3 regions of the Geobacillus sp. Manikaran-105 genome follow, and region 1 is predicted to be linked to each of the others. Evidence: riboswitches for the same ligand, from Rfam matches in the RefSeq annotation. Region 1 holds a riboswitch; each other region holds the start of a gene.
The links. Region 1 has a riboswitch for cobalamin ahead of metE (5-methyltetrahydropteroyltriglutamate--homocysteine S-methyltransferase). Riboswitches for the same ligand answer to the same signal wherever they lie in the genome.

Region 1 (9,901 bases):
AGGGCTGTTCCTAAGATGAATATCAGTACGATCGGAAACAGCATCATAAAAAACAGCGTCCGGACATCACGAAAATCACTTTTGATTTCCTTGGCTGCAATGCGAAAAATATTCAAAAGAAGCACCTCCTTCGCATGATGACACTCCAAACCGCTAATCCCGCAAATTTCTCCCCGTCAGCGCCAGAAAGACCGTTTCCAAATTCGGTGATTTGTCTTCCAGCGAACGAATTTCGACGCCGTCATGGATCAGGCATTGCACAATTTCGTTTAAATTATTGACACTGATATCCGAACTGATTTTGATCATATTTTCTTCACATTGCACCGCCTTGACCCCGGGAATGTCTTGAAGATGTTGCTTGTTGAGCCGATCCATCCCCCTAATTTCCAGCCAAATATCTTTTGTATCGGTGATAATCGCTTCCAGCTGTTCCTTTGTCCCCTCGGCGATGATCTTTCCATGATCAATGATCGCGATCCGTGTGCAAATCTCCTCCACTTCCTCCATATAGTGGCTTGTATAAATGATCGTACATCCCATCTCATTGAGCTTTTTGACCGAAGCCAAAATATAATTTCGCGACTGCGGATCGATGCCGACAGTTGGTTCATCCATAATGATGAGCTTCGGCCGATGGGCAAGAGCGCAGGCGATATTGAGCCTCCGCTTCATCCCTCCTGAGAAATGTTTCGGATAACTTTTGCGCTTATCGCTTAAACCGACAAACTCGAGCGCCTCTTCCACCCGCTGGCGCAACTGTGCGCCGCGCAGTCCATACAACCCGGCAAAAAATTCAACATTTTCATACGCCGTTAAATTTTCATAGATGGCGATCTCTTGGGGAACAATGCCGATATGCCGTTTGGCAAACTGGCGATGCTTGGCGATGTCCTTGCCGAGAATCTTGATTTCTCCCGCGTTCGGGCGCAACAGCCCGGCAATCATATTGATGGTTGTGCTTTTTCCTGCTCCATTGGCTCCGAGGAAGCCAAAAATTTCCCCTTCGGCAACCGTAAGAGACATATGATCGACAGCGATGAAGTCACCAAATTTTTTGGTCACTTGTTTGATCTCTAACATGTTCATCGTTCCACCTTCTTTCCATGCTTGGTATTATGGATTATAGAAAAAAAGATGAACTCCTGTAAGTGCAGGAATTCATCTCGTTGACATGAGAAAATTCACGATTTACTCATGAATCGGAAGCAACGTCGTGACAGAGAAACCGTTCGTTCCATCGACAATGACCGTGCCATGAACAGAGGCCGCCCGCTCCTCCATGCCGATGATCCCAAGTCCTTTCTTGATCTTGGCCGCACCTTTCCCGTTATCTTTCACTTCCACCTTGATGACTCGATTCAACACGTGAATTTCAACGGCAATGGCCGTGGCCTCAGCGTATTTGCTCGCATTCGTCAACGCTTCAGCAATGTTCTCATAAATCACTTTCCATTGGATTGGTGTAATTACATCCAAATCCCCTTTGCATACGAGCGGAACCGGGAGATGATGTTGGGCGGAAAATTCTTCAATGAATAATTTCACCCGATTCAGCCCGATTTGCTCGAGCGGTGGCTTGATCTGTTTTAAGGTCATCCGGATTTGTTCCATGCCTTCTTTGGAAATATGGATGGCGTTTTCCAACAGTTGTTTCGCCTTGTCGCGGTCCCCATCCATCAACCGTTTGGCCGCCTCCATCTGAATGAGCGCTCCCGCGAGCGAGTGGCCGATTTGATCATGGATGCGCTGCGACAGACGGTTCCGTTCTTCCAACTGCAACGTATATTCCGACTGCTTGATGTATTGATGATATTCGCTGATCCTTCTTGTCAGCCGATGCAAATCATGGCGCATCTCGTCGAGACGATCTTCTTGTTGTTCGATCCGCTCGATATGCCGCTTGACTGCCGTCACACTCGCAAGACTGAACAAGGCCACCAAACCGTATAATTTCGCCTCCAACGGACGAAGCCCAATCATCGGCGTCAACAACACCGCCCCGATCCCCCAAACTCGGTGGATATACACGGAGGCCAGCTCATACCCATTGAGAGGCAGCAACAACGCCCATAACGGCTCCACAAAGACGGCGGCTAGAACGAGAAGAACAACGGAACCAAACGCCGCTCCCTTTTTCCACCTCATATGCCGAACGATCAGGGCAAACAGCTGAAGACAAAAATAGATCAGAGAGACGAGAACAAAGCCCGCTCCCGTTTGCTGTTTCGATGAAATGTAATCGAATGCCGCATAGCCCCATACAATCAGCTTGTAAATGATCAGCAGCGATTCCATAACGTCCCCTCAGCCGATTTTTCCCGTCAAGTAATAAACAGCAATTTGCGTTCGATGTTGCAGTCCGGTTTTGTCCAAAATCGAGGTGATGTAATTGGCCACCGTTCCCTCGGAGAGAAAGAGCTGTTTGGCAATCTCTTTATTCGAAAGCCCCTTCGCAATGAGCGCCATAATGTCCAACTCTCGTTCCGTAAACAGGCTTTTATCGATTTTCGGGGCTGCTTCTGCTTCTTCTTTTAAGTTGGACTTAATTTTGTCCATCACCATCTCCTGCATCACCACTTGGCCGTGATACACCGCTTTGATCGCTTCGCGGATTCGTTCCGGGTCCGTATTTTTTAAAAAATATCCTTTTGCACCGTATTGAATGGCGTCTAGAATGTATTCATCATCATCAAACGTCGTCAAGATGAGCGGCTTTGTCTTCGTCTGCTCGCATAGAAGCTTTGTCGCTTCCACTCCATTCATGTTCGGCATGCGCACATCCAATAACGCGACATCAACTTCATGATGTCGACAATAGTCCACTGCCTCTTTCCCATCGCCTACAGTCGCGGCGACATCAAACTCGTCATACGTGCTTAAGATGATCCGCAGCCCTTCGCGGACAAAAGGATTGTCATCGGCGATGAGCACTTTTATGCGCGGAACATGGGACGAAGAGTGATGTTCCATCTTTACCCACCCCTTTTCATCATGACGCCTGTCCACTACCTCGCGTGCATGATTTTTATGGTTTACTTTCATCTTTCCAAAACCGGAGGAACTATTCTTTCAACGTGGACCATTCGTGCACACAAACATATGCCTTCAAGGCGGCCTTCTGTCCAGCGAGTGAGAAAATGATTGTACACAAATCGGCAACATCCTATGATGCACCGGATATACGGTTCCTGTTCTTTTGTCGGATAGAGACGGACGGAACAGGCTTGGTGCATTCCAATCGTCAAGAAAATTATACCATATTGCACTTCCTCCCACTCCTTTAAGGGGGAGAGGAGCACAAGATTTCTGTAATGAATAAGGGCGATTTTTTCCGTTGCCACAGAGGAAATGAACCAAAGCAAGAGCAGGCCGAACCGAGTCGACGCTGGGATGCGTCCGGTGTTGCCAAGAGTAGCTGTCGGATCAAGACATGGGAACAGAGCCAAGCTCGATCGAATAGGCAAAACGGAAGGCAGGTCGAGGTGCCCATTCACCAACGGAGCGATCATCCTGTACCGAAACAGTGCGATGTCGTGTCTCATCGACTTATCCATCTGGATCTCCTCCTCGTCTTTCCCACCATCCATATACATTTGAATGTCAATGACAAAGTCGTGAAACTTGATCAAATTTCCTCCCCATCTTTGAAACAAATGGAAATTTCCGCCCGAAACGGCTCTTCACCACAACATGTACTTGACAAGCAATACAGCTTCCTGCACAAAGATTTGAAAAAATCACTGATTTGTTGATTTTCCCTTACAAGCGTAAATGGGGTATGTTCAGAAAAAATCATGTACAACTTTTGGTGAAGAGCCTCCGAAACAATTCACAAAAAATTTAGCACACTCTTCAGAAAAGAGGGAAAAGGCTTTCTGAAAGAATGTACAAGAAACGGTGTTTTGTTTTCGCAGAAAAATTCCATGGGCAGCGCACTTTGCCCTCCACCCGGGGATGAAAATCACACGTCAGTCCTGCATTTTCACAAAAACATATTTTTACATAAAATACTAATATTAACTCAAAAAATATCCCTGCTTACTATGCCGTTATACCTCTTAAAACCCCTTCACAAAAACATTTAGGTTGAAAAAAACAAAAAATTCTTTTATTCTAAATTTTATACAACCAAATAATCAGTTCACGCAACAGGTGGTTCACACATGCGGTGAACCTTAAAAGGGAAGTTTGGTGAAAATCCAACACGGTCGCGCCACTGTGATGCAGAGCTGTTTATCACAATCCACTGTTTCATTTGAAATGGGAAGGAGATAAACAGCGATGAAGCTAAGTCAGGAGACCTGCCTGTTGTATGCACTTTCGACCTACGCGTCATAGGGAGGAGTGAGGACATATGATATTGAGGCACTTCACGTATCTCAATACAAGCTAGTTATACCCTCCTTCCGTTGGAAGAGGGTTTTTTGCTTGATTGGGATCAAATAACTGGAGGTGCTTCCACATGTTCATCCGCAGTTCAAATGTAGGGTATCCACGCATTGGGGAGAAAAGAGAATGGAAAAAGACGTTAGAATCGTTTTGGAATGGGCAGATCACCAAAGAACAATGCACCAAAATGATGGAAGCGATTCGACTTGATTCGATTCGTAAACAGATGGAGAAAGGAATCGATCTCATTCCAATTGGAGATTTTTCTTTATACGATCACGTATTAGATACAGCATTCATGTTTGGATATATTCCAGAGCAATTTCAACAAATAGACGATACACTTGAGCAATATTTTGCGATGGCACGCGGGACAAATGGGCAACATGCGCTTGAAATGACGAAATGGTTTAATACAAATTACCATTACATCGTGCCTGAAATTGGACAAACAAAGCCAAGATTAGTGGAGAATCGCCTATTGAAAGAATACAACCTTGTAAAAGAAACATTCGATTTAGAAACAAAACCTGTGTTGCTTGGACCGATTACGTTTCTTTTGCTTTCTAAGCAATACGATCGACACGAGTGGCGCAAACATCTCGCACGATTAGTTCCTGTTTATGTAGAATTATTCAAACAACTAAGCGAAGCGGGCGTGTCATTCGTCCAAATCGATGAACCGATTCTCGTCCAAGATATAGACGATGACATCGTCGATGCATTTCGTGATGTATATGAAGTTTTTCATCGCGGTGTACCAAATATAAACCTTATTTTACAAACATATTTTGATAGCGTGTCGCATTATCGTGAAATCGTTGCTTTACCTGTCGCAGGCATTGGGCTTGACTTTGTACATGATAATGGCGAAAACATGAAAAACATAAACACCTATGGATTTCCGAAAGATAAAATATTAGTTGCTGGGATTGTAGATGGCCGCAATGTATGGAAAAGTTCGCTTGCCCAAAAAGCGACGCTCCTTCACCATCTAGCAAACGTTGCTGAACAACTGATCATTCAACCGTCTTGCAGCTTACTGCACGTCCCTGTCACGACAAAACACGAACATTCACTGCCGCCGGAGCTCGCTGGGGCTTTATCATTTGCCGATGAAAAATTAGATGAAATACGTATGCTGACAGAATATATGAAAGGAAACACAACAATCGACAAGCTAATCCAATACGACGAACAAACAAACAGTAATTTAGCCAAGTTCCGCAAACAACAAGAACAAATAAACGAGATCACAGCCGTTCCGGTAAGCCGAACACCTTACAGCAAACGACGAAAGATACAACAATCACATTTGCAACTCCCGCTGTTGCCGACAACGACAATCGGCAGCTTCCCGCAGACGAGCGACGTGCGCCGAGCTCGGATGAAGTGGAAAAAAGGGGAATGGAACGATCATCAATATAAGTCCTTTATAAAGAAAGAAATCGCAAAATGGATCGACATTCAAGAGCAACTGCAGCTCGACGTGCTTGTCCATGGGGAATTTGAGCGCACAGATATGGTAGAATTTTTCGGTGAAAAGCTGCAAGGCATGGCATGCACGACAAACGGCTGGGTACAATCGTATGGATCACGTTGTGTTCGCCCGCCCATTATTTTTAGCCATGTGTCCTACCAACAACCGATGACCGTAGAAGAAACGGTATATGCCCAGTCGCTGACCCATAAACCTGTCAAAGGCATGCTGACAGGCCCTGTAACCATGTTAAACTGGTCGTTCGTTCGCGACGACATTCCACGAAAACATGTGCTGACACAGCTCGCCTTGGCCATTCGTGAAGAAGTGTTGCGCTTGGAAGCGAAAGGCATACGCATCATTCAAGTCGATGAACCAGCATTGCGGGAAGGATTGCCATTGAAAAAGGAAAAACACGCATCCTATTGGGAAGATGCCGTTATGGCGTTTCGTCTTGCTACCTCATCAGTGAAAGAGGAAACGCAAATTCATACCCATATGTGCTATTCACAGTTTGAACAGATGATGCATGTCATCGATAAACTTGATGCCGACGTCATTTCCATTGAATCATCGCGAAGCCATGGTGAGCTTATTGCTGCATTTGAAACATATGAGTACAAAAAAGAAATCGGCTTAGGGGTTTATGACATTCACAGCCCACGCATTCCGACAAAAAAAGAAATAAGCGAACAAATCGAGCGAGCGCTTCGCGTCCTTCGTCCAGAACAATTTTGGGTCAATCCCGATTGCGGATTAAAAACGCGAAAAGAAAAAGAAGCAATTGCCGCACTCAAAGCGATGGTGGAAGCCGCACACGAATACCGGGAGCGACTTTTGGCTTACGGAGGGATGAAGTCATGGAAGTGAGCGTCGAGCAATCAAAAACGATTCAAATGCGGCTCGTTTTGCCTTCTGATACGAACCATCTTGGCACGATTTTTGGCGGCACCGTTTTAGCGTATATTGATGAAATTGCAGCAATATCCGCCATGCGCCATGCACGAAAAGCGGTCGTCACCGTTTCGATCGACAAAGTTGATTTCATTTCGTCCGCGAAAGTAGGCGATATTTTAAAACTCGAAGCATTCGTCTACTCGACTGGACGCACATCCATGAAGGTATTCGTCAAAGTCGAAACAGAAGATTTATTTACAGGCGAACATCACTTGACCACTACATGCTTTTTGACGATGGTCGCCATCGATCAAAACAAAAAACCGACGCCTGTTCCAAAAGTCATCATTAGCGAACAGGAGGAACAAATCGTACAACTGTATCAGCAAAACAATAAGGTATAAATATTTATACCCCAGACTGTTGAAAAACGATTTTGTCAAGGACAAAATCGTTTTTCTTTTTGGCTCTTCACCACAACATGTACTTGACAAGCAATACGGTTTCCTGCACAAAGATGTGCAAAAATCACGGACTTGTTGATTTTCCCTCACAAGCGTAAATAGGGTATGTTCAGAAAAAATCAAGTACAACTTTTGGTGAAGAGCCTTTATGGTAAAATAGAAAATAGAAGTCCATAACCAAAGGGAGGAATGGCCATGTCCCGCGCACAACAATGGGTGCAATATTTCCTTTCGCACCGCCGTGTCACGCTGGAACTGATCCACAAAATCGACGAGGCGCATTATGAGTACAAACCGACGCCGACCTCGATGACAGCGAAGCAGCTGGCGACGCATATGCTGTTCAGCTTCTACAATTTCGCTAATACGGCAAAACACGGCGATCCATCGCTGTTCCGGCAAAAAATCGAGGAACCGGAGACGAATTTGGCCAAGCTGGCGGAAACATATACGGAAAAAACGAGGCAGCTCATCGAATCGATGAGCGATGACGACTTCGACCGGACGCTCGATTTAACATCGATTTTCGGCATTCAAATTCCAGCCAAGCAGTTGTTGCAAATGGCAATGGATCACGAAATTCATCATAAAGGCCAGCTGTTCGTCTACGTCCGCGGCATGGGGCATACGGACTTACCGCTTTTTGTCAAACGCGGTTAAAACTAACGAAGGGGGATCCCAGACAGAAACGGGACACCCCTTTCTTATTTTTGTCTGCCAAACCTGAAAAAGAAATTCATTGCAAGGTATTTCACCCTGCTCCCTATACCCCCTTGATCAACTGCTCGATGATCGCTTGATTTTTCTCTTGAAACCGCTCGTTATGAGAGGAGACCATGGCAAATCGTTCCGCTGATGGATCAATGAACCGCTTGGCACTGTTGACTGCATTGGCGGCGTCTTGGAAAGCTCCGGCGATCAGATGAAGTTTGCCGTCATACTTTAAAATGTCGCCCGCCGCATACAGCCCCGGCACCGAAGTCTCGCTGTTCGCATTGCCCGCGATATAGTAGTCATCCACCATTTCGATATGCAAAGGGCTGTTTTTCAGAAGCGAAGTGTCAATTTCATAACCATGGCTGACGATCACCTCATCCACGGGCAGATGGACGACCTCACCGGTCGCATGGTTGGTCAGCTCGACCTGCTCAATGGCATGATGGCGGGCATCAGCAATCAGTTTCGTAATCGATGTATGAAAATAACAAACCGCCCCGCTGTGAAGCAGCTGTGAAACTTGCGCTTCATGGCCTTTGAACTCTTCGTTTCGGTAGGTGACATAAACGGTTTTGGCGATCGGCACGAGCTCGTTTGCCCAATCGACCGCCGAATTGCCGCCGCCGGAAATGATCACGGTTTTCCCTTTAAATCGCTGGAGCGATTTGACGGTATAATGCAAATTCGTCACCTCAAATGTTTCCGCCCCTTCGATGTCCAGCTTTTTCGGTTTGATGATGCCGCTTCCGACTGCTACAATGACCGTTTTGGACCAATGTTGCGCTCCTGAAGCGGTTTGCAGCAAAAATGTGCCGTCTGGTTGGCGTAGGATGGCCGTGACTTTTTCATTCAAAACGATTGTTGGGTCAAATAACAGCGCCTGCTTGATCAATTGGTTCATCAATTGTTCTCCTGTAATGGGCGCATGCCCTCCGACATCCCAAATAAACTTTTCCGGGTAGACATGCAACTTGCCGCCCAACTGCGGCTGGTACTCGATCAACTTCGTCTTCATTTGACGCAGCCCGCTGTAAAACGATGCATACAATCCCGCTGGTCCGCCGCCGATAATGGTGACATCGTACAAATCGGCCATCACTGTTCCCTCCGCATCTGATTTAAAAACGATTTTCATTATCATTAAATGTACCATACTTCCTAATCGGATGACAACTTCATCATCAAAGAGGGTGTCCCCAACGCAACGGGACACCCTTTCTTTCTTGCAAGAAGGCAGGAACAAATCACTGCGGCGACACGATCTATCTATTGAATCTCTCAAAGAGAGACGATCTTTTGAGACCGCCTCTACCCAACCATTCCATATCGATTCAATTGAATCGGCAATCATCGTCTCCACACGCCCGCCCCTCTTCACCGAGAAGCTGCAGCGGCCGCGATTGTTCTTCCTCCCATACCTTCTCCAGCGCCCGCCGGAACACGTCAACCGGCTGGGCGCCGGAAATCGCATACTTCCCGTTGAAAACAAAAAACGGCACACCGCGGATGCCCAACGCCGCCGCTTCTTCTTCATCGCGGCGCACCTCTTGTGTGTAGCGGCCGCTGGCCAACACTTCTTCCGCTTCCGTCCGCTCAAGCCCGGCCGCTTCGGCGAGCGCAAGCAGCACATTGCGGTCGCTGATTCGCTTCGACTCCGTGAAATATGCATAAAACAGCCGTTCCACCATGTCGTTCAGCTTCCCTTTTTCCTTGGCGTATTGCGCCAACCGGTGGGCGTCAAACGTGTTCGTCGGCTTCATCGTCTCAAAGCGGAATGTCAATCCGACCGCCTCCGCCTGCCGGCCGATATCGGCGTTCGCCCGCTTCGCTTCTTCAAGCGAAATGCCGTATTTGTTGGCGATGATTTCATGAATCGTCAACGGGGTCTCGTTTGGTGCGTTTGGATCGAGTTCAAAGCTGCGGAATACGATTTCAACGTTTTCCCGGTGCG
Region 2 (9,901 bases), on a different contig from region 1:
ACCACCGCCGAAATAAGGTGCCCCAGCCCTGCAACCGCCGCTCCGGCGCGCGGGCCAAGAACCCCGGCGGCGACAAGCGCCGGAGCGCTGTCTAACGCGATGCTGCCGACAAACGTCGGCAGCTTGATGAACGATCCGATCGCCGAAAGCGCCAAACAAACGGCCGTCCAAGCCAAGCGGCGGTTCATTGTTTCTCCTCCTTGTCGCGGAACACAATGGCGCTCCGCTCATATTCGACATCCTTCACCCCTAAGCGGGCGTTCACAACCCGGGCGGCAGCGAATAAATAGTCGGACAGGCGGTTCATATATTTCAGAACAACGTCGTTGATCGGCTCCGCTTTTTGCAACGAAACGATGCACCGCTCCGCCCTTCTCGTCACCGTGCGCGCCAGATGAAGCGCGGCAGCCGCCTTCGACCCTCCCGGCAAAATAAACTTTTCAAGCGGCGGCGCCTCTTGGACATAGGCGTCAATGCGCTGCTCCAAAAAGGCGACCATCTCCTCGGTCGCTTTATACGGCAGCTTGCCGTTGACGATGGCCAAGTCGCCGCCGCAGTCAAACAGTTCATGCTGAATTTTTTGCAATTCGGCGCAAAGATCGTGAAACCGTTCATCGTCAGCGAGCAGAGCCAGCGCCCAGCCGATGAACGAGTTCGCCTCATCGATCGTCCCATACGCCTCGACGCGCAAATGATCTTTATCGACGCGCCCGCCGATTAAGCTTGTTTTTCCTTTGTCTCCAGTCCGCGTATACAATTTCATAATTCCTCTCCCCTTTATTTTAATCGTTCCGCCAACCCGCACCAAAGCCGGTCGACGCGATGGCATACGGCGGCAAGCCGTTGATAGCACAGGCCGACGGCGTCGCGCCAGCGCCGTTCTTGCCGGTCAGTCGGAACGACGCCTTGCGTTACGTCTGTCCCGATCCAGACAACCGTGCGGCCGGCCGCTCCTTCCTCCCACTGCTTCCAAGCGCAGAAAAACCGCTCCCATTCCTCTGGGTCCGGAAGGCGGCGGATGGCGGCTTCGAGCCCATCCAAGACAACTGTTTTCGCCGTCTTGGCGCCATCCGGCCACCCGTATGGTCCCTGATAGCCGTCATGCCATACGATATGAACACCGTCGCTTATTCCGTACCGTTCCCGCACCCATTTTCGCTTTCCTTGGAACGCACCGCCGACAACGAAATGCACCGTTCTCCCCCTTTCCAGCGCTCGATCGTTGATTCGAGCGTATACCCGCCGGAAAACGGCACCTTCCATTCCCAAAACGGGCGAACGTCCGGCGCATATTGTTCAAGCACGAAACGGATCGGACCGCTGTGGGTGACGATCGCCACATGGCGGGCGCCCATCCGCTCAGCCAACGCAACCGTCTCGGCGAGCGCCCGTTTGATGCGCGCTTGAAACGAAACATAGCTTTCTCCGGCGGGCGGCGCCGTCGAAAATGGCGACTCGAGCCATCGGTTGTACGCGAGATCCGTTTCGAGTTCGGCGAACGTTTTCCCTTCCCAGACGCCAAAAAAAAGCTCGCGCCATCCGCTCGTACACCAGTCCGGCTCGCGGCTGCCAAACAGCAGCGCCGCCGTCTCCCAGCAACGGCGAAGATCGCTTGTCACGATGCAGTCGACCGGATATGGCCACTCGACCCGCAAACGGCGCAGCCTGCTATGTTCCGCGGCCGAAAGCGGCGCGTCCGTCCAGCCGATATATGCATCGCGCCGATTCAGTTCCGTCATCCCATGACGGATGAGCGTAACAGCCAAAGGACGCCCCATAGCACCGTCTCTCCCCCTTCGATGAGCGCGCCGAGCACATCGCCGCTCACGCCGCCAAACTGCTTTTCCGCCCACGGCTTTGCCGCGAGGGAACAAAGCGCCATCGCCGCAGCCAACACCACAACCGCCGCCGGCGGAACGCCCGCCGCCGGAAGAAGCAAAAGCACAAGGCATGCCAATCCCAGCGCCCATGCTGCATCGCGCCATGAACTATATTCGCGAAGCGAGGCCGCCATTCCTGTCGATTTGGCCAGCTTGCCGGCGGAAAGAAGCCAGACAGCCCCGGCTCTCGACAGCAGTGGAATGGCAATAAACAGGGCAGGGGAAATGCCCGCTTTGATCGCTTCATGCAAAAACAGCCAGCGGAACGATAACAAACAAATGAGCGACAACACAGCGAACGCGCCGACGCGCGAATCGGCCATGATCTCTTGCCGCCGCTTGGCGTCCCGGTACGAAAAAAAGGCATCGCTCACGTCCATAAAGCCGTCGGCGTGCAGCCCGCCGGCAAGCCAAATGCCAAGCCAAAGAAGAAGGAGAGCCAAAAAAGAAGGCGGACCGAACGAAAGCGCCGTACAGGCGCCGTACACCAAGGCAGCCAGCGTCCCGAGCAGCGCTCCAGCCAGCGGCATTGTGCGCACAAGCCAGCGGACATGCGGGGCATTCCATTCAATCGAACGCTGGATGGGAATGATCGTAAACAGCTGCAGCGCCAGCAGCCAGCCATTCCATGCCCGCTTCATTGCGGCCACCGTCCTTTCTTCACGCGAAGAAGACCGCATTCCACCACGGCGGCGGCTTCTGCTTCCGCGACCAACTGTTGATGAAGCCAACCGAGCATTTTCATGTAGCGAAATGTGCCGAGGTCATTCGGCACGCCGCCAGAAAACAACTCATTGGACACAATGACAACAGCGCGGCATGCCGCCGCCCACGCCCGCACTTGGTCGAGCAGGCAACGGGCAGCGGCGAACGCTCCTTCCTCTGTTTTCCATTCATCTCCGGCAAATAACACATTCGCCCACCACATAGTCAAGCAGTCGAGGAGGACAACATCAGGCGGACGAAGTGCAGCCAACAACTGATCAGGCCCTTCCGGCGCTTCCCACACCACCCAAGGCGCCGTCATCCCCATGCGCCGCTCTTGATGGCGGCGAATGCGCTCTTCCATTTCCGCATCGGCAGCCCGGGCGGTGGCAACATAATGAAGCGTCTCGCCAGCGGCCAGCCGGATGGCGCACACCTCTGCCGCTTCACTTTTGCCGCTGCGCACCGCGCCGCTCACAAACACGATCATCCATCCCACCTCTCAAGCGCCTCAAGCAGCCGGTCATTCTCCACCTGCGTTTTGACGGCGAGCCGGATGTAGCGGCCGTCAAGCCCCGGGAAATTCATCGTATGGCGCGGCACAACCCCTTCCTTCAACAAATGAAAAAACAGCTCCTCTGTCCGTCCTGAACACGGACACAACAAATAAAAGTTCACGACCGATGGCGAGACGTCATACCGCCCGGCAGGCAGCGACCGAAACACCCGCTCCCGCTCGGCGGCGATCCGTTCTTTCGTCCACTTGACAAACGATTCCATCGTCATGAAACGAAGCGCCAATTGTTGGGCGATGCCGTTTGTGCTCCATGGCGGCTGATGCGTTTTCAGCGAAGCGATCACCGCCTCGTCGGCAGCGACATAACCAAGGCGCGCGCCGGCCAGGTGATGGATTTTCGTCAACGATCGAAGCACAATGAGGCGCGGATAGCGTCCCAACCAGCGCATCGCCGTAAACCCGCCGCGCCAAAACGGATAAAATGCTTCATCGATGATTACATAGGTGCCAGCCGTGTGCGCCGCGTCCACCAGTGATCTCAATTCCCCCTCCTCCATCACCGTCCCCGTCGGATTATTCGGATGGCATAAAAAGATAATGTCTTGCTTGCCTGCCCAGGCAGTCGCTTCATCCAAGTCATAAGAAAAGCCCCGCGCTTCATCGGCCGCGAATCCCTCCACATCGCATCCATAAGCGAGACAGGCGCGCCGATACTCGGAAAACGTCGGCTCCAAGATGCCGACGCGCCGACCGGCAAATAGCGCGGCCAACAAATAAATCGCCTCCGCCGCCCCGTTCGTCATCAGCACTTGTCCGGGTCGAATCTGCTCCTGCTTGGCAACGAGCTCCCTGAGCGCCTTCGCTTCCGAATCCGGATACTCCCCGGCCCAGCGAATCCACTCCTCACCGCTCGGCCAAGCTGACGGCGGCAGCCGGTACGGATTCGTATTGACGCTGAAATCAATGTATTCGTCTGGAGGGGCCAATCCGCATTGCTCATACAACGCGCGCGGATTCGCCCCATGCGCCGGCCAACGCAACGATTATCCCCCCAATCCATAGCAATAATGTAAACACTAGCACCGTTCCAATCATGATGCGGACCGCTTGGCGAATGTGGGCGGCGCGAAGCGGGGCGGCCGGGTCACCGAGCGTCGGCCTCCTCGAGACCACGCCGCCGTATGTATTCGTTCCGCCGAGCTGCACCCCAAGCAGCCCGGCCATCGCCGCCTCAAGCCAGCCGCTGTTCGGGCTTGGGTGGCGGCGGGCATCGCGAAATAAGATCGACAGCGCCAAACGAAAGCGGCGGCCGCCAAAGACCAACACCATCACAAGCGCCGTCAGCCGCGCTGGAATGTAGTTGAGCGCATCGTCCAGCCGCGCGGCCGCCCAGCCAAATTCGCGATACTTCTCATTTTTGTAGCCAATCATGGAATCACACGTGTTCACCGCCCGGTACAATAACGCGAGCGGCGCACCGCCCAAGGCCGCATAAAAGAGCGGAGCGGTGATGCCGTCGCTCGTGTTTTCCGCCACCGTCTCCACGCAGGCGCGGGTGATGCCGGCTTCATCGAGCCGCTCGGTGTCGCGGCCGACGATCATGGACAGCGCGCGGCGCGCCGCAGGAAGATCGCCTGCTTCCAGCGGCCGGCGCACGTCCTCAGCCGCTTCAGCGAGGCTTTTCGTCGCAATGGCGGTGAAAATGAGGGCCGCCTCGATCGCCACCCCTACGTATACGGACAGCGCGTAGCCCACATAAACGATGAACGCCGATATCCCGTAAACAGCGGCCAACACGACCGCCACGGCCGCCGCCCCTTTCGTCCGCCGCTTTGTTCCTTGATTCCAGCGGCGATCAAGCCACGCAATCATCATTCCCATCCCGCGCACCGGATGCGGCAGCCAGCGCGGATCGCCCACGAGGGCATCGAGAAACAGCGCCAACGTCAATGCGGCCAAATGGGTCATCGCCGTTTCCTCCGCTTCTCCCAGCGGCCAAGCGCCTCAACTGTTGCCTCATACACAAGCCGGCCGAGCGCCCGGCCAAGCTCCGTCGCCGTTCCGGCATAGGCAAAGACCTGCCCGGTTTGCGTCGCCGCCACAGCGAGCGAATCGGTCGACGTACCGGTGGCAAGCGTCCCGGTTTCCGGGTCGCAAACCGAACAGTCGGCGAGCGCTTTTGCCTTCGCTTCTGTCGCTGTCATCACCGCCTGGACAAACGCTGCTTCCGTCAGCACTCCGTCAATGACCACCACCATGTTGATCGTCCCCGGTCTTGCCGCTAGCGGCTGATGCTGCCACGCCCGAGCGGCATCGACGGCATTGCCGACGCCAGCGGTCGCCATGACCGCAACCGAAAACGCTTCCCCTTCTTTCTGAAGCCAAACAGCATCCCGGACATCAACCGCCGTCATCATGCCAACCGTTCGTTCCGGCGGAAACCCGTGCTGCTCCAAATAGCGGCGCATGTCTCCTTCCGCATCACTGCAATCGTAATCGAGCCCGACATGGCGGTTGACAAAATGGGTCGCCCATTGAAATCCGGCGCCGATCAATGCCGAGGACAGGACGCGAAGCGGCGCGGCCGCAGTAAGCACAGCGGCGTCATCAAGAAAGGAAAGCCGCAGCCCGCCGACCGGCGATTCCCCTTGCTTCTTGTTCGGCATGAACGAAAACATCGGCGTTGCCGACGCCGGATGGGCCAGACGCACAATCGGCGCGGCAAACACTTCCTCAAGCAACGCCGGCGTCATGACATCCGCAGGGGCGCCGAGCGCGGCTATTTTCCCTTTGTTCAGCACGAGCACCCGATCGCAATACAAGCTCGCCGCATTCATATCGTGGAAAACGGCGACGACCGTCAAGCCGCGGGCGTGCGCCGCTTCGGCGAGCCGGTCCAAAAGCCGGACTTGGCCGCTCACATCCATATGGTTCGTCGGCTCATCGAGCAAGAGCAGCTTGGGCTCTTGGGCGAGTGCGCGGGCCAAATAGGCGCGCTGCCGCTCGCCGCCGCTCAATCGTTCGAGCGGTTCATCGATTTTCCCCGTCAGGCCGACGGCCGCAAGTGCGTCTCGGAGGGCGGCTTCATCGTCCTCCGTCCACGTCGGAAAGAAGCCGCGCTGATGAGGATAGCGGCCGAGCGCCACCGTTTCCCTCACCGTATAGCCGGGCGCCGCCTCCGCTGTCTGCGGCAAGACGGCGGCCATCCGCGCCCATTGCTTCGCAGACAGCGCCGAGAGCTTTCGGCCATCGATGACGATCTCCCCGCTTGCTAGCGGCAGCTCTTTGCTGATGAGTTTGATCAAAGTCGTTTTCCCGCTGCCATTCGGCCCTAAGATGCCGAATATTTCGCCTTTTTCCACGGCAAACGTCACACCATCAAGCACTTGTTGCTGCCCGTATCGATGCGATACGGCCCGCACCTCGAGCATCGTCATCCCATCTTTCGTTTCGTTTTTCGGAAAAACAAGACGGCAAACAGCGGAGCGCCGATCAGCGACGTAATAACGCCGATCGGCAGTTCGCGCGGTTCAATGATCGTCCGCGCCGCCACATCGGCAAGCACAAGAAACGCACCGCCGTACAAGAGCGACAGCGGCAACAGCACTCGGTAGTTCGGCCCGCACACAAGCCGAACCATATGCGGAACGACAAGCCCGACAAAGCCGATCGTCCCTGACACCGACACCGCCGCGCCGGTGAGCAGCGCCGCTGCCGTCAAAATGATGACTTTTCGGCGCGTAACATCAACGCCGACATGAAGCGCCGCCGCCTCGCCAAAGGCAAACGCGTTCAACTCGCGGCTGTTGGCGATGAGCACTGCGGCCCCAACGAGAAAAAACGGCAGCAACAGCCCGCTGTATTTCCAGCCGCGCATCGCCACGCTCCCCATCAGCCATGAGATGATTTGCCGCAATTCTTCCCCGGTCAACGCGATCATGAGCGAAATGAACGCGCTGAAAAACGCGCCGAAGATAATGCCGGCTAAAATGATCGTCTCAACCGACATGCGCCGCTCCACAGCGCGAGTGAACGCCAAAACGGCGGCAAGCGTCGCCATGCCAAACAAGATGCTCACGACCGGCAGCGTGAACGTGCCAAAGAACGGCCATTGCCAGCCGAGAAAGATGACGAGCACCGCCCCGACCGACGCGCCGGACGAGACGCCGAGCGTGTACGGATCGGCGAGCGCATTTTTTAACAGCCCTTGAAACGCGGCCCCGGCCAGCGCCAATGACGCCCCGACCAAAAACGCAAGCACGACGCGCGGCAAGCGGATCGCCATCACGATCGGCACCCAATCAGCCGGAATGTGGCGAGGCAGCGCCGCTCCGAACCATTCAGCCGCCAAAATGCGGACAATAGAAGAAAAGGGAATCGACAGCGATCCTGTCGATATCCCTACGAGAAGCGATAACACGGCCGCGGTAACGGCCAATATATACATCCACATTTTACTTGAACACATCCGGGTAAATGGCTTTGGCAAGTTCCTCGACCCCTTCGACAAGGCGCGGACCCGGTCGGCTTACTAAGTCGGTGTTGACGTCATACACCCGCTTGTTTTTCACCGCCGGCACGTCTTTCCAAGCGGCGCGCGCCAACACTTGCTTCGCTCCGCCGTATGTCGTGATGATGACATCCGGCTTATAGGCCACGGCTTTTTCTTCCGTCACCATCGGCCAGCCTTCCAAGCTGCCGGCGACGTTTTTCGCCGAAATCACTTGAAGCATCTCATCCATAAACGTCCCTTTGCCGGCCGTATAAATTTGCGGCGGCGGCGACACTTCAATCCAGACATTGGCCTGTTTGTCCGCCGGGATTTGTTTCGCTTTTTCTTTGATTTTCGCAAGCTTCTCTTTCATCTCATCAATCACTTGCTTCGCTTTGTCTGTCGTCCCGGTCGCTTTGCCGATCAATTCGATGGACGCATACACATCGTCGAACGACTTCGCGTCATTGACGACAAGCACGGTGATGCCGGCGTCTTTCAATTGCTTGAGGCCATCGCGCGAGTTATGGGCGCTTGACGCGTGGGCCAAGACGAGATCCGGTTTGAGCGAAATGATTTTCTCGACGTTGAATTCCATGCCGCCGATTTTCGTTTTCGTTTTGACGTCTTCCGGATAATTGTCAAAATCGCTGACGCCGACGATCTTATCGCCCAACCCCAACGCATAGGCGATTTCCGTATTGCTCGGGATGAGCGAGACGATCTTTTTCGGTTCCGCTTTGATCGTGACATCCTCGCCAAGCCCGTCTTTCACCGTCACCGGAAACGCCGCTTGTTCCGTTTTCGGTTCTTCTTTTTTCGCAGGCTCGGTGCTGCCATTCGCCCCGCCGCAGCCGACGAGCACGGCGGCCAAAAGGAAGAACACCGCCACCACCGCCGGCCATGTCCAACGTTTCATCCGTCATTCCCCCTTCGATGATGTATGTACAACAAAAAAGCCCATTCCGTCCGAACGGGGAATGAGCACGAAACAGACCGCCAATGGGCACAACAATGCCCTGTACGACTGTTTCCACGTCTCACCCCCCGAAGATTCGGAAACTGCGGCAAGCAAGGCAGGTCTACTGGCTCATGCTTCATCCTACTCTGAAGCCTTCCCGTACGGAAAACAGCGCAAGCCATCTGTCCGTACAGTGGCGATTTCATTTCGTCCGCATTGACAGTTGCGGGGACAGCTCCGGATTCCCACCGGATTCCCTATTAAGCCGTTTCGGCGCCTTGCTGCGAATGGATTCAGTTATGGGATATGGACATTTTTATAATAATGCAGCGTTTAGCATTTGACAACTATGAATTTACAGCACTTCACCTTCCCACTCTTGCAGATAATCGCGACGGATTCATGACCCATGCTTCATAAGGAACAGAGCATCCCCTTTTCATCGCATCGAGCACCCGCGATTTCAAATGCGGCCATGTCACATATTCATCAATATTCGACTCATCGATCAACACAAACTTCGCCTTTTGAATTTCCTCAGGCTGGGGAGAAACGTTTCCTTTCACATATGTCGCTTTAAATACAATGTTTATGATATTTTTAGTTTCATTGTAATACACGCCGCTGACCCCAATGAGACGGATGTCAACGCCAGTCTCTTCATGCACCTCACGATGAACGGCCCGATCGAGCGGCTCGCCTGGTTCAACTTGTCCACCCGGCATTTCCCACGTATCGGAGCGGTCATAGCTTTTAACAAGCAAAACCTCTCCCGTGTCATTCGTAATATAGGCTGAAACGGTGATAATGGCTTGTTGGTGTTTATCCATCAAGCTCTCCTCCTACATCGCGGAATGATCCTAGCCCTCTCCTGCAGAAAAAAAGCAGCTGCCCCATCTATACTGCCATCTTGAAAAAAATAAGGAAAATCCGTGGTGCTAGTTGAACATTAACGCCTCACGTGATGACACAGCGCAAGAGGGACAAGATCTCCACAACAGCATAGGCATGATGTTGTCCGTGCCTCGCTAGTTGGTGACGGATCTATTAGAAAAACTCTATTTAACGGAAAAACGGAGCAACCGACAACAACAGTTATATCGAGAGCGTTCAGGGAACATCTCCCTAGTGAATAAGTTTCCAATGACATACTGATACCCTGCTCGTTCCGAAGTAAAACAAAACAACTTTCCAAGAATATGAATGGCGATTATGACCCATTTCCTTGCTTTAACAAATGACGATTTCAGCGCTACAATACATTTAGAGCCGCCAGACAGTTGCGCTGATACCAAGAACAAGATCGCCGTATATTGCTTTTGAATTTCCGCTTGATCCGTTGTAAA
Region 3 (9,901 bases), on a different contig from region 1:
GCAAACAATAAGCTCCCCCTGGCTCCCTGAAGGCGGGTCAATGACGGGGCAAACGACGGCAGGCGGCAATGCGGCCAGGGCGGTCTGGATAATCGGTGAACACACCGTCCACGCCCATGGCGCATAGGCGAGCGAGATCGTGTGGTTCATTGACGGTATAGACGTGAACCATGAGCCCGCGGCCATGGGCGGCGCGCACCCACTCTTCGGTGACGGCTGAGAGCGGCAAGCCGATGCCATCGGCATAGACGGCGATTTGTTGCAACAGCTCGTCGCGGCCACTTCGCGCTTCCTTTTCGCCGACCAATTGAATGAGCGGGACGCCGCGCGGGATGAGCGGGCGGAGCGCCTGCAAACTTTCTGGATGGAACGATTGAAACATGACGCGGCGCTGTTGCAGGAAACCGTGTTTTTTCAATAGATGGACGACCGCCCGTTCGATGCCGGGCTGTTTCGTTTCGATGTACAACGGGGCTTCCACACGCTCCGCTTTCAGCATCTGAATCACCTCATCAAGCGTCGGGATGCGCTCGCCGGCAAAGCGTGGATGAAACCACGACCCGGCATCCAATTTTTTGAGCTCACGCAATGAAAAATCGCTGACCCGCCATGGCGACCGGTGCGGGTAAACCGTTTCGGCATTTGTCGTCCGGGCGAGCGTCGCATCATGCAGGGCAACGAGCTTCCCGTCTTTCGTTGCGCGCACATCGACTTCGATATAATCGGCATTCATGAGGGCGGCGAGGCGGTAGGATGAGAGCGTATGCTCCGGCGCGTGTCCGGACGCGCCGCGGTGGGCGATGACGGCGGTTTTCGGCTGGCTGGGTGGCTGCCAGGCAGCCGCGGCCGCTAAGACGATCGGCAACGATAACAAAAACAATGCGCAAAGATAGGAGCGAAAAACCGTGATCCGGCGCATATACATCTCTCCCCTTTCAGTATATCATATCGGGAAAACAAGTGCGAGGGAAAAACGAGGTGATATAGTGGGAAAAGGATGCTTGTACCGATAGTGTCGCACATCAAGCAAAGGGATATTCAGTTTGATGCATAAAGTGCGTTATCATGCCGCATACTGTAAACGACAACAAAACGTTGGGCTATAGCCAAGCGGTAAGGCAACGGACTTTGACTCCGTGATGCGCTGGTTCGAATCCAGCTAGCCCAGCTGAACGTCTGGTCAAACCGGAGGGGCTTTGAGCCGGTGAAAACGGTCTCCGCTATATATCGGCGCGGGGCCGTTTTTTATGGTTTCAATGCGATCGGTGGAATACATCGAAGCGATTGACGGCCACACAATGGTTTGGTTCACATCGCCGCGTTCGTGTCAGTCGTTCGAATGAAAGATCGTCGACAAAAAACTGCTGAGGCAGAAGGATTTTGGCGAATGACGGCGAATGCAAAACATGAAAGGGGAGAGCGACAATGAAAACAGCCGATTTATGCGATCAATTTTTAGACGAGTTGCAAGTATGCGAGTTGCCGTTCCAATCGTACGGCGGAAAACGGATGTTTTCCGGGCCGATCGCGACGGTCGATGTGTTTGAAGACAACGTCCTTGTCCGAGAAGCGCTGGAGACGGTGCCGCCGGGGACGGTGCTCGTGGTCGATGGAAAAGGCTCGCGCCGCGTCGCGCTATTAGGCGACCGGCTGGCGCAAATCGCTTGCGAGAGGGGGCTTGCTGGCGTCATCATCCACGGCTGCATCCGCGATTCAGCGGAAATTGGCGCCATGCCGATTGGCGTGATGGCGATCGGCACATGCCCGGTGAAAAGCAAAAAAGAGGGAAAAGGCTCACGCGACGTTGCGCTCGAGTTTGGCGGCGTCCGCTGGGAGCCAGGGGCGTACGTGTACGCTGATGCGGACGGCGTTGTCGTCGCCAACAAAGATTTGTTGGCGAAAAATGGTTGACGGCTGCGGTCGAGTCTCGTTCAATACAACGAACAGGTTGAGGCGATGGAGATGGAATGGCAGGAAGTGCGTTCATTGTATCCAAATCAATTTGTGAAATTACAAGTATTAAAGTCCCATTTAGAGGGAGATCAAGAAATCATTGAAGAGGTGGCTGTTATCGGAACGGTTTCGGACAAGGATGCAACTCGTGAGTTGCTGCAATCGAAAGGGAATCAGCTTGTTTATCATACTAGCCACAAGGAGATTGTTTTAAAAGTTCGGGGAGCGATTGGCCTGAGAGGGAAATTTCATTATGCAGATTGAATATCGTGAAGGCTTGCTGTTTGCATCGATCGAAATCGTTTATCAAGGAAGGTCTAAGTTGATTCATAATATGGTGATTGATACTGGTGCGGCGAAAACAGTGATTTCTCAAAATGCAGTAGAAGATATTCATTTGCGGGTAGAGCCGGGCGATCGTATTGTGGCTTATTACGGAATCGGTGGGAAAGAGTACGCGTTTACAAAAAAATTAGACTGTATTCAGCTAGATTCTTTCCAGCTAAGAGAGTATGAAATTGATTTTAGCGGGATGGACTATGAGGGGATTAACGGTTTGTTAGGATTGGATATATTGCTGGGCGCTGGATTTGTCTTAGACCTGGACAAGTTGGAGATGTATCGTTCTGGTTGAAATGGAACGCCCGCTCGAAATGCCAAAAAGAAGGAAAAGGCGCCCGCGACGTTGCGCTCGAGTTTGGCGGCGTCCGCTGGGAGCCAGGGGCGTACGTGTACGCTGATGCGGACGGCGTTGTCGTCGCCAACAAAGATTTGTCGGCAAAAAACGGTTGACGGCAACGCATTGGTTGTACTACGATGAAAACGGATGCTTGTTCCATGACAGCGCATATATGGCGGTAAGACAAACAAGGTGCCTAGCCCGCTTAGGGCTTGGGTGAAAAGGGAAGCTCGGTGAAAATCCGGCACGGTGCCCGCCACTGTGATGGGGAGCTTTGCGGCAACAAGTCACTGAAGGATGCTTCGGGAAGACGCCGCCAAGCGATGATCCTAAGTCAGGAGACCTGCCTTGTTTGGATCGGACGGATGCCTACGGGACTATAGGCAGACGTGCGGGAGAATGACGGCTTTAGGGGCCCTGTTTGGGCCGTTTACGGCTTTCGTATACATTTTTCTGCACCTCTGCTGTAGAGGTGCTTTTTCTTTTGTCGAAAACCTGCCCGTCTGTCTGCGTCTAAATTCTATCATTCTAGCCAAAAAGGGGGGATTCGGTGGCGACATGGGATTTGCGGGGAATGAAGCATCATGTGCTCATTTGCAACGGAGGGACGTGCCTCCGCCATGGCGGAGATGACGTGACAACCGCGGTGCGCGAGGAAATCGCCCGCCTTGGGCTTGACGACGCTGTCCATACAACAAGGACGCGCTGCAACGGTCGTTGCCAAGACGCATGCGTGATGATCGTCTACCCGGACGGCGTCTGGTACCGGCAGATGACGCCAGAGAAGGCGAAAGAAGTCGCGCGCGTCCATTTGGGTGAGGGTGTTCCGCTGCGGGAGTGGGCGACGTATGAGTATGAAGGGGAATTGGTGTTGACGCCGATCGGCGAGCGTGAGGCGGCAAGTGGAAAACGAAAAAACGAGCATATCGAGAAAGGAGCAAGCAGATAAATGAAAAGAACCGTTCGATGGAGCGGGATGATGGCTTTATTCGTTGTATATTTTTGGCTCACCAATGAAAACGAAGTAAATGCCATGCATATTATGGAAGGTTTTTTGCCTGTCAAATGGGCGCTGTTTTGGTGGATCCTGTTTTTGCCGTTTTTCTTGTTTGGGCTGCGCAGGCTTGTTCATGCTTCGAAGCAGCACCCCGAACATAAGCTTCTGATGGCGTTAGCTGGCGCGTTTACATTTGTATTGTCGGCGTTGAAAATTCCATCCGTCACCGGCAGCAGCTCGCATCCGACCGGGATCGGCTTCGGCTCGGTTTTGTTTGGACCATGGGTGATGGTGGTGATCGGCACAGTCGTTCTTCTCTTTCAAGCGCTGCTTCTTGCCCACGGAGGAGTGACGACGCTTGGGGCCAATGCGATGTCAATGGCGATCGTCGGCCCGTTCGTCGCGTACGGAGTGTATCAACTGTGCCGAAAAGGGGCGGTATCCAATCGAGCGGCTTTGTTTCTTGCCGCTTGTTTGTCTGATTTGGCTACATATGTCATGACGTCCCTGCAGCTTGCCCTGGCGTTTCCGTCTCCTGATGGGGGAGTCACCGCCTCGTTTTTGAAATTCGCCGGCATTTTTGCCATTACTCAAGTGCCGTTGGCGGTGACGGAAGGCATCATAACGGTAATCGTCTGGAACTGGCTTTCCTCCTATCAAGCTTCTCCGCTGTTCCAAAAGGAAAAGGGGGCGTAATGCGATGAAGAAAAATGGCTTGCTCGTGTTGCTGGCTGCTTTGCTTGTCATCATTCCGCTTTGGTGGGCGCGCGGATCGGAATTCGGTGGAACGGACGATCAGGCGGAAAAAGCCATTCAAACGCTCAACCCGCATTACCGGCCGTGGTTTGAGTCGATCTTCACCCCTCCAGGCGGCGAAGTCGAAACGCTTCTGTTCTCGCTGCAAGCCGCGCTTGGCGCCGGCGTGATCGGCTACGTCGTCGGGTTGTACAAAGGGCGTTCGGAGCGGAAAAACAGCCATGATTCGCGAGTTTGACCGTTGGGCGTATGACAACCGGCTGCGGGCATGGCGGGCGGAGTGGAAGCTGATCGTGGCGTTTGTTATGCTTGCCGTTGTCATGATGGGCGGCTGGCGCGAACAATGGCTTGTGCTCATCGGAATGGCGTATTGGATTGTCGCTCGTGCACGAGTGCCGTTTTCCGTGTATGGAAAAGCGATGCTCGCCGCCTCCGTTTTTTTAGGGCTCAGCCTGCTGACGCTCGTTGTGTCCGTGTCGGTTCCTTTTCAAATAACTTTCATCGACAGCCAGCTGCAGCCGGCTGCAAAGCTCGCCGTCCGCTCCCTTGCCGCCTGGTCGTGCTTGTTTTTCCTTCTCATTACGACGCCGGCGCCGGACTTGATTGCGGTGCTGAGGCGAATGCGGCTGCCGGCGGCGCTCGTGGAACTTTGCTTTCTTATGTATCGCTTTATCTTTTTGCTCGAGCAGGCGGCCGCAGAGCTGATGCTGGCGTTGCGGGCCCGCAGCGGGGGAACGCATTGGCGGCATGGCGGGATGCTGATGTACCAACTATGGATGAAAACGTGGCAGTCGTATGAAGCGTTCAGCCGTTCGCTTGCGGCGCGTGGAGGCGTCGCGTCGGCTGGGCATACGCATCAGCGGGAAAAAGCGCATGTGCCTCTTGTCGATGTTGCGGCCGGCATCATCATGGCCTTGCTGCTTGGGTGGGCATGGCGGAAAGGGTGAAAACGTTGCTGCTGCGAATGGAACGAGTGAAATACGCTTATCAAGCAGAACGGTATGTGCTGAATGGGATTGATTGGGAAATTCCAGAGCGAAAAAAATGCGCCTTGATCGGGCCAAACGGCTGCGGCAAAACGACGTTGTTTCTTCATTTGAACGGGCTGCTGCGGGCGCAGGAAGGAGCGGTGTATTGGAAAGGGCGCAACATGTATGAACGAGGAGCGGATTGGACGCAATGGCGGCGTGAAGTCGGCATCGTCTTTCAAAACCCGGAGCATCAAATCCTCGCCCCGCTCGTGCGTGATGAATTGGCGATCAGCTTAGTCCATGCCGGAATCGATCGAGAAAAAATGGGGGAGGCGCTTGCCGCGATTACGGCGGAATACCACCTTCAATCTTGGCTGGACCGCCCGACCCATCAATTCAGTCTCGGACAGAAAAAATGGCTGACGCTCTGCTGTACGATGGCGGCCAAGCCGGACTTGCTCGTATTGGACGAACCGACCGCCTATTTGGATCAGCATCAGACAAAGCAGTTTCTCAAACAAATTGACGCCATTCACCAGGCGGGGACGACTGTGTTGATCGCCACCCATGACATGGATTTCGTCTGGCAGTGGGCGGATGTCGTCGCGGTCATGCACGAAGGACGGATCGTGATGCAAGGGGCACCCGAAGACGTATTCGCCGACCGCCAGCGGCTGTTGGACATTCGCTTGGATGTTCCGCTGTTCGTGCGGCTTTGGCAAGCATGGCGGCCAGAGGAAAAGATCGTCCCCCGATGTGTTGCGCCGTGAAAGGGACATGAGCGGCGAATGGAGTGTGAAAAATGGGTGCTAGTCGGCAAAAGGAGGGATCATGATGAGCGGCAAATTGCTCATTGTCGGCTTCGGCCCGGGAAGCGTCGACCATATGACGAAACGGGCTCGGGAAGCGATTGAAGAAAGCGACGTCATCATCGGCTACAAAACGTACATCGAACTTGTGCGCGATCTCATTGCTGGAAAAGAGATCATTAGCACGGGCATGACCGAAGAAGTGAGCCGCGCCCAAGCGGCGGTGAAGTGGGCCGAGCGCGGCAAAACGGTTGCCGTCATCTCCAGCGGCGACGCCGGGTTGTACGGCATGGCGGGGCTCGTGTATGAAGTGTTGATCGAAAAAGGGTGGACGAAAGCGAGTCCGATTGAAGTCGAAGTCATCCCTGGCATTTCCGCGATTCATTCGTGCGCGGCGCTGCTTGGCGCCCCGATTATGCACGATGCCTGTACGATCAGTTTGAGCGATCATTTGACGCCGTGGGAGCTGATTGAAAAGCGGATTGACGCCGCGGCGGCGGCCGATTTTGTCATCGCGCTGTACAACCCGAAAAGCGGGCGGCGCACTCGGCAGATTGTGGAGGCGCAGCGCATCCTGCTTCGCCACCGGTCTCCGGAGACCCCGGTCGGTCTGGTAAAAAGCGCGTATCGCGAGCGTCAGCATATCGTCCTCACCGACTTGGCGCATATGCTGGACCATGAAATCGGCATGTTGACGACGGTCATTATCGGCAACTCGACGACTTTTGTTTACGATGGGCTCATGATCACGCCGCGCGGCTACCAGCGCAAATACCAGTTGACTGCCGCCGTCCAGCCGCTCAAGCCGCATGAGCGGCTGCGCAAAGAGGCGGAGCCATGGGCGCTCGACCAGACGAAGCCGCTGAGAGAGCCGGACGAAGAAAACGGAGAAGCGTTTCGGCCGTTTGCCGCGGCTGCCTCCGCTTTCGGGGACGAGAAAGACCGCGGTTTTGCCGCCGTAGCGGTTTTGCCGCCGGCTGTGGACGCGGCCGCGAAGGAAGCTGGATTGGCGCCGGCAGCTTCCGCTTTTCCGCTGCCGGAGGAGCCATTCGTCCAAACGGAAAACCGGCCGTCATCCGCTCTGTTGCATCGGGTGAGAGAAACAGCGGAGGACGCGCTTGCAGCATTGGAAAGAAGAACGACAAAGAAGGCGTCCGCCGTGCTGTTCGAAGCGGCAGTGAGCCCAGGGGTGGCCAACAAGCAGTTCACTCTGGAACAGCTCATCGCGCTCGCCGAAGCGGTCGGACCGGACGGGAAAATGACGTACACGCCGGATCATTATATCAAAATCGAGCGGGTGACAGAGGATCCAAAAGGGCTTGTCGATCGGCTCGCTGCTGTCGGACTGATGGTGATGCCGGTTGGTGATGTGCTGACGGTGAAGGCATGCGACTTTTGCGATGGAGAGAAAAAAGACGCGATTCCATATGCCGAGGAATTGGCGCGGCGATTTGGGGGCATGGCGCTGCCGAAAGAGTTGAAGCTTGGCATCAACGGCTGCGGCATGGCATGCTACGGCGCGGTGCGCGAAGACATCGGGCTTGTGTACCGGAAAGGGAAATTTGACTTGTTTTTAGGCGGGAAAACGGTCGGCCGCAACGCCCATCCTGGCCAGCTCGTTGCGGAAGGCATCCCGCCGGAAGAGATGGTGGCCATTGTGGCGGACATCATTGAACAGTACAAAGAACATGCTCATCCGAACGAACGATTTCATAAGTTTTTTGCCCGCGTGAAACAAATCGGCCGCTTTTCGTACGAGGAGGCCAAGACGGCGGCGAAGATCGAAACGCCGGCATGCGGTGAGTAACCTCGGATGGAGCGATATAAAAGAGAGGAGAGCGAATATGAGAGCCATTTTGTTTGTCGGCCATGGAAGCCGCGACCCGGAAGGAAATGAGCAAGTACAGCAGTTTGTCGACCGCCTGCGGCCGCGTCTTTCTGCTTCTTTCCATGTTGAAACGAGTTTTCTAGAGTTTGGCCGTCCGTCGATCAGCGAAGGAATCGCGCGGTGCGTTGAGGCCGGAGCGGCGGAAGTGGCGGTCATTCCGCTCATTTTATTGCCGGCTGGGCATTCGAAGCTGCACATCCCGGCGGAAATCGATGAGGCGAAAGCGCGCTATCCGCACATCATGTTTCGATATGGACGGCCGATCGGCGTTCATGAGCAGACGTTCGCGATTTTGCGCGAGCGTCTGCAAGAAATCGGCGAGCGGCCGGAAGAGCCAGACGACGGCACAGCGGTCATTTTGCTCGGCCGCGGCGGGAGCGACCCGGACGCGAACAGCGACTTGTATAAAATCGCCCGCTTGTTTTGGGAACAAACGGGCTATGCGTTCATCGAGCCGGCGTTTATGGGGGTGACGACGCCGTCGCTTGATGACGCCGTTCGCCGCTGTCTCATGCTCGGAGCTAGGCGGATCATTGTTCTTCCGTATTTTTTATTCACCGGCATCCTGATTAAGCGGCTTGAGCAGCAAGTGGCGCAATACCAAGCTGAGCACTCGCATATCTCGTTTGCGCTTGCCGGCTATTTTGGATTTCATCCGAAGCTTGAGGAGATCGTGCTTGACCGCCTCAACGAGGTGCTCGGCCAAACGGTGGCGATGAATTGCGATGTCTGTCAATATCGGCTGCACGCCGCCCATCATCACCATCATCATCACCATCATTGAAGGAGGAAGCGTCCGATGATTTTATTGTTAGCTGGAACAAGCGATGCCCGCGAATTGGCGGTGATGATCCAACAAGCCGGCTATAACGTAACCGCGACGGTCGTCACCGATCACGCGGCCGAACAGCTCCGATCGGCCGGCATTCGCGCCTATGTCGGCCGCTTGGATGCGTCCCAGCTTGCCGATCTGGCCAAAGCCGAGGGGGCCAAAGCGATTGTCGACGCGAGCCATCCATTTGCGGAAGAGGCGTCAAAAAACGCCATGCAAGCGGCAGCAGACGCCGGGTTGCCCTACATTCGCTACGAGCGGCAGGCGTCTTCGTTTTCATCCGAGAAGGTGACATTTGTCGACAGCTATGAAGAAGCGGCTGACTTGGCGGCGGAAAAAGGCGGCGTCGTGATGCTGACGACCGGCAGCAAAACGCTCGACATTTTCGCCGCCAAACTGCTCAATCGCCCAAACGTGAAGGTGATCGCCCGGATGCTCCCGAGAAAAGACAATTTGGACAAATGCGAGCGTCTTGGGTTTTCGCAAGAGCAGATCGTCATGATGCAGGGGCCGTTTACCCAAGAGCTCGACCGGGCGCTGTACCGTCATTTCGGCGTCACGGTCGTCGTCACGAAAGAAAGCGGCAAAGTCGGGTTTGTGGATGAGAAAATCGCCGCCGCCGAGGAGCTCGGCATCGAGGTCATCGTCATCCGCCGCCCGCGGCTGTCATACGGCATCGTGCACCACGATTTTGCCGGCGTGCTTGAGTCGTTGAAGCAGCATGCCCCGCTTCCGACGGCGTAAACGGATGGACATTCCTCCATGCCGCTGGGTAAAGCGCACACGTAGTGTCAAACAAAATAGATTTGGCTAGCGGGAGTTCCCTGAACATCAAGCGAAAAAAGGAGCGAGTGAAAGATGGAGTTTCATACCACGTTTCGTCCGGCCACCGTCCAGCCGGAACAAATTGAAGCGCGAAGTTTTCAAATCATTGATGAAGAGATCGGCGAGCATTCGTTTACGGAAGAACAATATCGAATCGTTCAGCGCGTCATCCATGCATCGGCTGATTTTGA

Region 2: linked by a shared signal. The riboswitch ahead of CV945_RS09155 (ABC transporter substrate-binding protein) and the one ahead of metE (5-methyltetrahydropteroyltriglutamate--homocysteine S-methyltransferase) in region 1 are both predicted to bind cobalamin.
Region 3: linked by a shared signal. The riboswitch ahead of CV945_RS04350 ((2Fe-2S) ferredoxin domain-containing protein) and the one ahead of metE (5-methyltetrahydropteroyltriglutamate--homocysteine S-methyltransferase) in region 1 are both predicted to bind cobalamin.

What each region holds. Positions count from the first base shown of each region.
Region 1 is NZ_PIJG01000007.1:29,711-39,611, reverse strand. It holds gene CV945_RS03710 (ABC transporter permease) at 1-116, opposite strand, end outside; gene CV945_RS03705 (ABC transporter ATP-binding protein) at 154-1,089, opposite strand; gene CV945_RS03700 (sensor histidine kinase) at 1,192-2,298, opposite strand; gene CV945_RS03695 (response regulator) at 2,308-2,973, opposite strand; gene CV945_RS17450 (helix-turn-helix domain-containing protein) at 3,042-3,236, opposite strand; partial or broken gene CV945_RS17445 (helix-turn-helix domain-containing protein) at 3,480-3,557, opposite strand; cobalamin riboswitch at 4,137-4,326, shown strand; gene metE (5-methyltetrahydropteroyltriglutamate--homocysteine S-methyltransferase) at 4,466-6,742, shown strand; gene CV945_RS03680 (acyl-CoA thioesterase) at 6,733-7,173, shown strand; gene CV945_RS03675 (DinB family protein) at 7,429-7,893, shown strand; gene CV945_RS03670 (NAD(P)/FAD-dependent oxidoreductase) at 7,997-9,046, opposite strand; gene CV945_RS03665 (DsbA family oxidoreductase) at 9,282-9,901, opposite strand, start outside.
Region 2 is NZ_PIJG01000025.1:29,774-39,674, forward strand. It holds gene CV945_RS09105 (ECF transporter S component) at 1-188, opposite strand, end outside; gene CV945_RS09110 (cob(I)yrinic acid a,c-diamide adenosyltransferase) at 185-763, opposite strand; gene CV945_RS09115 (bifunctional adenosylcobinamide kinase/adenosylcobinamide-phosphate guanylyltransferase) at 778-1,194, opposite strand; gene CV945_RS09120 (histidine phosphatase family protein) at 1,128-1,778, opposite strand; gene CV945_RS09125 (adenosylcobinamide-GDP ribazoletransferase) at 1,736-2,521, opposite strand; gene CV945_RS09130 (bifunctional adenosylcobinamide kinase/adenosylcobinamide-phosphate guanylyltransferase) at 2,518-3,075, opposite strand; gene cobD (threonine-phosphate decarboxylase CobD) at 3,072-4,142, opposite strand; gene cbiB (adenosylcobinamide-phosphate synthase CbiB) at 4,099-5,070, opposite strand; gene CV945_RS09145 (adenosylcobinamide amidohydrolase) at 5,067-6,539, opposite strand; gene CV945_RS09150 (FecCD family ABC transporter permease) at 6,536-7,570, opposite strand; gene CV945_RS09155 (ABC transporter substrate-binding protein) at 7,557-8,513, opposite strand; cobalamin riboswitch at 8,653-8,851, opposite strand; gene CV945_RS09160 (NUDIX hydrolase) at 8,921-9,388, opposite strand; partial or broken gene CV945_RS17855 (IS982 family transposase) at 9,511-9,901, opposite strand, start outside.
Region 3 is NZ_PIJG01000009.1:21,900-31,800, forward strand. It holds gene CV945_RS04320 (glycerophosphodiester phosphodiesterase family protein) at 38-919, opposite strand; tRNA gene CV945_RS04325 (tRNA-Gln) at 1,097-1,168, shown strand; gene rraA (ribonuclease E activity regulator RraA) at 1,426-1,911, shown strand; gene CV945_RS04335 (hypothetical protein) at 1,963-2,217, shown strand; gene CV945_RS04340 (retropepsin-like aspartic protease) at 2,207-2,587, shown strand; partial or broken gene CV945_RS04345 (RraA family protein) at 2,605-2,745, shown strand; cobalamin riboswitch at 2,806-2,997, shown strand; gene CV945_RS04350 ((2Fe-2S) ferredoxin domain-containing protein) at 3,183-3,581, shown strand; gene CV945_RS04355 (energy-coupling factor ABC transporter permease) at 3,582-4,325, shown strand; gene CV945_RS04360 (energy-coupling factor ABC transporter substrate-binding protein) at 4,330-4,623, shown strand; gene CV945_RS04365 (energy-coupling factor transporter transmembrane component T family protein) at 4,607-5,332, shown strand; gene CV945_RS04370 (energy-coupling factor ABC transporter ATP-binding protein) at 5,338-6,126, shown strand; gene cobJ (precorrin-3B C(17)-methyltransferase) at 6,188-7,972, shown strand; gene CV945_RS04380 (sirohydrochlorin chelatase) at 8,010-8,837, shown strand; gene cobK (precorrin-6A reductase) at 8,853-9,629, shown strand; gene CV945_RS04390 (precorrin-8X methylmutase) at 9,744-9,901, shown strand, end outside.